One region of the Phytohabitans sp. LZ39 genome, then DNA from elsewhere that is predicted to be linked to it. Evidence: riboswitches for the same ligand, from Rfam matches in the RefSeq annotation. Region 1 holds a riboswitch; the other holds the start of a gene.
What was found. Region 1 has a riboswitch for S-adenosylmethionine ahead of thrC (threonine synthase). Riboswitches for the same ligand answer to the same signal wherever they lie in the genome.
Positions count from the first base shown of each region.

Region 2: another riboswitch for S-adenosylmethionine. It lies ahead of AC5L36_RS14880 (aminotransferase class V-fold PLP-dependent enzyme); the one in region 1 lies ahead of thrC (threonine synthase).

Region 1 is NZ_JCADBM010000001.1:679,355-682,729, forward strand. It holds gene AC5L36_RS03120 (alpha/beta fold hydrolase) at 1-703, shown strand, start outside; gene AC5L36_RS03125 (ABC transporter permease) at 700-1,566, shown strand; SAM riboswitch class I at 1,636-1,773, shown strand; gene thrC (threonine synthase) at 1,783-3,087, shown strand.
Region 2 is NZ_JCADBM010000006.1:275,770-279,144, forward strand. It holds gene AC5L36_RS14870 (GNAT family N-acetyltransferase) at 1-31, shown strand, start outside; gene AC5L36_RS14875 (M15 family metallopeptidase) at 36-968, opposite strand; SAM riboswitch class IV at 1,010-1,128, shown strand; gene AC5L36_RS14880 (aminotransferase class V-fold PLP-dependent enzyme) at 1,144-2,400, shown strand; gene AC5L36_RS14885 (hypothetical protein) at 2,393-3,031, opposite strand; gene AC5L36_RS14890 (hypothetical protein) at 3,096-3,375, opposite strand, start outside.

The DNA of each region.
Region 1 (3,375 bases):
GCTCTCCCGGCTCGGCGCGCTTGTCGAGGGGCCGGGCTTCATGCCCCACATGAGCGGGCTCGACAACCTCAAGGCGTACTGGCGGGCCACCGGCCGGCCGGAGGCGGACGGCCGGCTAGACGAGGCGGTCGAGATCGCCGGGCTCGGTGACTCGATCCACCGCAAGGTCCGCAAGTACAGCCACGGCATGAAGCAGCGCCTCGCGATCGCCCAGGCGATGCTGGGCCTGCCTGAGCTGCTGGTGCTCGACGAGCCGACCGACGGGCTCGACCCGCCGCAGATCGCCGAGATGCGCCGGGTGCTCAAGCGGTACGCCACCGACGGGCGGGCCGTGCTCGTGTCGAGCCACCTGCTCGCCGAGGTGGAGCAGACCTGCACCCACGCGGTTGTCGTCAACAAGGGCGAGATCGTGGCGTCCGGGCCGGTCGAGGAGATCGTGGGTGACTCGCCGACGGTGCGGCTGGACGTCTCCGACGTGGACGCGGCCGAGGCGGTGCTCCAGCGGCTCGCCGGGGTGCGTTCGGTCGCCGGCGACGGCGCCAACGGGCTGGTGGTGGACATCAACGGCACCGCGCGCAGCGAGGTGGTGGCCGAGCTCGTCCGCGCCGGCGTCGGGGTCGACCGGGTGGTGCCCCGGCGGCGGCTCGAAGACGCCTTCCTGGCCCTGGTGGGCGACAACTCGCGAGGGAGTGGTGACCGATGAGCACGGCGACGATCGGCGCGGCCACCGGTTACCGCCCGAGCCGCACGCTCACGGTGTGGCAGGAGTGGCGGCGGCAGGCGTCCCGGCGGCGCACCCAGCTCGCGCTCGGCTTCATGGTGCTGCTGCCGCTGATCGTGCTGGTCGCGTTCCAGTTCGACAGCGGGGGCGACGACGACAACGGCGGCGGCGAGTTCGCCAGCCTGATCGACCTGGCCACGTCGGGCGGGCTCAACTTCACGCTCTTCACGCTCTTCGTCTCGGCCGGCTTCCTGCTCACCGTCGTGGTGGCGCTCTTCTGCGGCGACACGGTGGCGAGCGAGGCGAGCTGGGGCAGCCTCCGCTACCTGCTGGCGGTACCGGTGCCCCGGGCCCGGCTGCTCGCGGTCAAGCTGGTCGTCGCGCTCGGGTACTCGGCCGTCGCCCTGACCCTGCTCGCCGGCACCGCCCTGCTCGTCGGCACGCTGCGCTACGGCTGGTCGCCGCTGCGCAGCACCGTGGCGGCCGAGATCCCGGCCGGGGAAGGCCTGCTGCGGCTGCTCGGCATCCTCGGCTACCTCGCGGTGGGCCTGCTGGTGGTGGCCGGGCTGGCGTTCCTGCTCTCGGTGCTCACCGACGCGCCGCTCGGCGCGGTCGGCGGGGCGGTGCTCCTCTTCATCCTCTCCAGCATCCTGGACCAGATCACCGCGCTGGGGAGCATCCGTTCCTTCCTGCCGACGCACTACAGCGACGCCTGGCTGGGGCTGCTGTCGACGCCCGTGCAGTCCGACGACATCGTCAAGGGCTGCATCTCGGCGGTCGCGTACGCCACGCTCTTCTGGTCGCTCGCCTTCTGGCGCTTCACCCGCAAAGACGTGGTGTCGTGAGGCAGATCACCGGAAAGGCGCGGTAGCCGGCTTCGCCCCGTACACTGTGTCGGGAACACACAACTGAATACCTCATCCAGAGGGGCAGAGGGATACGGCCCGATGAAGCCCCGGCAACCACCCGCGTGACTCGATGACGAGGCCAATCGCGGAGCAGGTGCCAATTCCGTCCCCGCCGCACGGTGCGGCGCAGGGGAAAGATGAGAGGACGCCTCGATGCCGTCGACACTCGACGCTACGACCATCACCACCTCGGACGCCCCCACCCAGACCAGCCCTGCCCGCGCACTCGCCTGTCGCGGCTGCGGCAAGGAGTACCCGCTCGCCGCCCAGCACGCCTGTTACGAGTGTTTCGGCCCGCTCGAGGTGGCCTACGACCAGGCCGCTCTCGCGCGGGTAACCCGGGCACAGATCGAGGCTGGCCCGCACAGCATCTGGCGTTACGCGGCGCTGCTCCCCACCGGACAGGACCCGGCGAGCCGGGTGACCCTCGACCCGGGGCTCACGCCGCTCGTCTCCGCTTCCCAGCTCGCCGCCGAGCTGGGCGTGCGCGGGCCGCTGTGGGTCAAGGACGACAGCGCCAACCCGACCCACTCGTTCAAGGACCGGGTCGTCTCGGTGGCCCTCACCGCGGCGCGCGGGCTCGGCTTCACCCGCTTCGCCTGCGCCTCCACCGGCAACCTGGCCAACTCGGTCGCCGCGCACGCGGCCCGCGCCGGTGTGCCGTCGATCGTGTTCATCCCCGGTGACCTCGAGCCCGGCAAGGTCGTCACCACGGCTGTGTACGGCGGCGACCTGGTGGCGATCGAGGGCTCGTACGACGACGTCAACCGGCTGTGCAGCGAGCTCGTCGAGACGGACGAGTTCGAAGACACCGCGTTCGTCAACGTCAACGTGCGGCCGTACTACGCGGAGGGTTCCAAGACCCTCGGGTACGAGGTGGCCGAGCAGCTGGGCTGGCGCCTGCCCGAGCAGGTGGTCATCCCGATGGCGAGCGGCGAGCTGCTCACGAAGATCGACAAGGCGTTCAGCGAGCTTGTCGAGATCGGCCTCGTCGAGGCGCCGGCCAACGGGTGGCGGGTCTTCGGCGCCCAGTCCGCCGGCTGCAACCCGATCGCCGTGGCCCTGCACAACGGCGTCAGCGACATCATCCCGGTCAAGCCGGTCGGCATCGCCAAGTCACTCAACATCGGCGACCCGGCCGCCGGGCTGTACGCGCTGGAGGCCGTGCGCCGCACCGGCGGCTGGATGGACTACGCGAGCGACGACGAGATCCGCGACGCGATCCAGCTGCTCGCCCGTACCACCGGCGTGTTCGCCGAGACGGCTGGTGGCGTGACCGTGGCCGTGCTCAAAAAGCTCGTCGAGTCGGGCAAGCTCGACCCGGACGCCGAGACGGTCGTCTTCAACACCGGCGAAGGGCTCAAGACCATCGATGCGGTGGCGGAGCAGGTCGGTCCGACGTACCGGATCAAGCCCTCGCTCCGCGGTGCCCGGGACGCCGGCCTCCTCGACTCCTGATCATGCGATTCCCGGTCACGGCCCGTGGGAGCGCGACCACGGAGGGAGCCGCAGGTAGGAAAAGTTTTACCGGGATGGGAGTTGCATTCCGTAGTCGTGAATTTGCCGTCCGTCGAGAAAACACCGCTCCGGGGACTTGACGGCGCCATCTGGACGACGCAGGATGCTCCGTGCGGGAGGGCGGTCGCCGTAGGCTTTAGCTCTAACGTCCCAGCGCCGGAGGCGCTGTGCGACCGTCCCTCCCGACCAAATCTCCCCGCAAAATCGGTCGCGACGAGCCTCCTGGCG
Region 2 (3,375 bases), on a different contig from region 1:
CCGCGTCCGGGGTGACGACTCGCCTGTCTGACGGGTCAGCCGCCGCTGGCGGAGAAGTGCATGTAGTCCTTCAGCGATCGGTAGTCGCCGCCCCACGGCCAGCCGATCGCGGCGAAGGCCTGCACGGCCGGCCCGCCGGGCCGCACCATCCCGGGCCGTGTCTTGGCCCGGTCGAGGTACGCTGTGGCCAGCTCCGGCAGCACCACTTTGCCTTTGTGATAAGGGTTTTGGAACGGGTTGAGGTCTACGGCCAGCCCGTAGGCGTGCTGGGACCACGCGGTCTGACCTCGCACCGGCCGGCAGGCGAACGCCTCGGTCGTGTTGCCGTCACCGGTCGGCGGTGCCTTCATGTCGGCGGCGCTGGAGATCCGCATCCGCTCGATCGGGAAGTCGGCGGCGAACAGCCGGCGGAACACGGTGACGAGGTCGTCGGCCGCCCGCCTGTTGACCAGCAGCTCGCCGGTGTGGGCGCGCCCGTCGAAGCCGCGGAAGCCGACCGTGACGTAGCGCAGGTCCGCCGCGGCCACCGGGCAGCCCTTGCTCCAGCTGGACCTGGCCAGCACGCTGGCGGGCACCGCCTGCACGGTCGCGTGGAAGCGGCCGTCGGGCGGCGGTGGCAGGTCGTCGACCGTGATGATGGACCGGTTGCGCAGCTCTGGCGGGGTGTCCTGGGCCGCGGCGGACCCGTTCGGCCCCACCGGGAGGACCCGCTTTCCCAGCCACTGTGGTGCGGCGGTGGCGGCGCCGACGCGGGTGGGCGTCGGGCTGGGGGACGTGCCGCGCGCCGTCGGCGAGGCCGTAGGAGCCGGCGGCGGTGTTGCTGCCGGCCTGCTCGCCGCCGGGCCGGCCGGGTCGCCGGAGCAGCCGCCCAGGGCGTAGCCGAGGCAGACGACCACGACCAGCAGGCCCGCCACTCGGGCGGCGCCGCGGAGCACTGTCATCAGTGGCGAGTCTTGCAGCCAGGTCACCGACCGTCCACCGCGGTGGCGGTCTTGTATAGTCCGGGGAAGGTCAAGAGCGCCAGCGTCAAGCCCCGGCTCGCTGGCCGGCAACCCTCGTGTTCACGGTGGGGTGCCCCGGGTGACGACCAGACCCGTGGCCGAGCCGCGCCGCGGGTAAGCGTGAGCCTCGGAGGCCTGCCCCATGACGCTGGACATCGTCGGTGCCGATCTGCCCGTGCGGCTGCGGTCGGGGGCGACCGTCCGCTTCGCCCATCTCGACTACGCCGCATCGGCGCCGTGCGCCCGCCCCGCCGCCGCGGCGGTGGAAAGGCTGCTGCCCTGGTACGGCAGCGTGCATCGCGGCGCCGGCGTACGGTCCAGCAGGTCCACATTGGAGTACGAGCGGGCCCGTCAGGCGGTCGGCGACTTCGTCGGCGCGCGTGCCGGTGACGCGGTCGTCTTCACCCGAAACACGACCGACGCGCTCAACCTGTTGGCCCACGCCCTGCCCGCCGGCACCACCACGGTCGTGTTCGACGGTGAGCACCACGCCAACCTGCTGCCGTGGCCCAACCCGGTGCGCCTGCCCGCACCGCCCGACCCGGACGCGGCCGCCAACCTGCTCGACCGGGCGCTGGACCGGATCGAGGGGCCGGCGATCTTCGCGGTGACCGGCGCCAGCAACGTCACCGGCGAGGTGTGGCCGGTACGCCGCCTCGCCGACGTCGCGCGCGCACACCACGCCCGGACCGTCGTCGACGCGGCTCAGCTCGCGCCGCACCGGGCGGTCGACATGGCCGAACTGGGCGCCGATTACCTGGCGTTCTCCGGACACAAGCTGTACGCACCGTTCGGCGCCGGCGTGCTCGTCGGCCGATCCGACTGGCTGGACGGCGGCGAGCCGTACCTGCGCGGTGGCGGCGCGAGCGCGGCCGTCGGCGACCACCCCGGCGAGGTGACCTGGACGACCGGGCCGGCGCGCCACGAGGGCGGCACCCCGAACCTGCTCGGCGCGGTCTCGCTCGCGGCCGTGTGCGACGCCCTCACCGGCACCGACCGGGACGCGATCCACGAGCGCGAGCAGGAGCTGCTGCGGCGGCTGCGGGCCGGCCTGGCGGCAGTGCGGGGCGCGGTGCCGGTGAGCCTGTTCGACGATGCCCATCCGCGGGTGGGCATCGTCTCCCTCGCGCTGCCCGGCTACGACGTCGCGGCGGTCGCGGAGCGGCTCGGCGCCGACCACGGCATCGGCGTGCGGGCCGGGCAGTTCTGCGCGCACCCGCTCGCCCGCCGCCTGACCGGCACCACGGCGGCGGGCGGCGCCGACTGCGCCGCCGATCCCGCGGCGTTGCTGCGGATCAGCTTCGGCCTGGGTACCACCGACGACGACATCGACCGCGTCGTCGCCGCCCTCGCCGCCGAGGTAGCCGCCGACAGGGAAGGCGTGCCTGGGCTTACGTGAGCGTGAACCGTTCCGTGCCAGGTCGCCCGAGCCGGATGCCCGTAGTGCTGACCATCGTCAGAGCCGCGTGACCGATCCGGTAACCGGTCAGCGGCTTGCCGAATTGATTCTTGATACGTGCCGGTCGGGTCGCGGCGACCAGGACCGACCGGATCGCTCGGGCCTGCTGGAGAAGGAGCTGGTGCGTATCGGCGCCGACCTCGTCCTCGAACCAGCGGACGTCCAGCCAGCCGACGTCGAAGTACGCGCCGCCCGCGGCGTGCCGATAGCCAGGATCGTGGTCGCAGTAGGTGTTGTCGAGCTCATGTCGACGACAAGAACGCCACAATTCAAAGGCCGCGGCGACCGGAGGACCGTCCGGCACGGTGACCCCGTCTGCGAGGGTGACGCCGTCCGGCGGGCGCGCGCCGATTGGCAGGTGCAGGAAAGCTTGAACGCCGCGGCTGCCACACCTCATCGCGGTCGCCAGCGACTCGTGCAGGTGGATCGGGTGCAGCCCCGGCGCCCCGGGCTGCCCGCATTGCCACGCGGTCGCCGGAAACGCCATGCGCAACGCCAGATCGAACGCGTCTTCGTCGTCCGGCAGCAGCCACATGCCGACGTTTACGGTGCGGGAGCCCGCGTAGGCCATCGGCCAACGGTACGCCACTCGACGCGTGCTGGGAGGCATCGACGGGCAGGGCTTCGCTATCGGGTCAGATCGGTCGGACCGCGAAGGCGACCTCCACGTGCGGCAGTGCGTCGCGGGGGATCGCCGCCGTGACTACCGTGTGGGCGCCTAGCTCAACGCCGACGCCGTACACGTCCGGGTCGGTGTCGATGCGCGAGCCGTCCAGGACGGCGCCGTCGACCAAGACCGGGATGCCGTGGTCGACGCAGCGCTCGTACACCGGGCTGTCCAATTCGGACGGTGGATGGCTGCTCACCACGCGGGTCTGGCGGAACTGGTTGACGAGGACGTGGTTTACGTGTGCG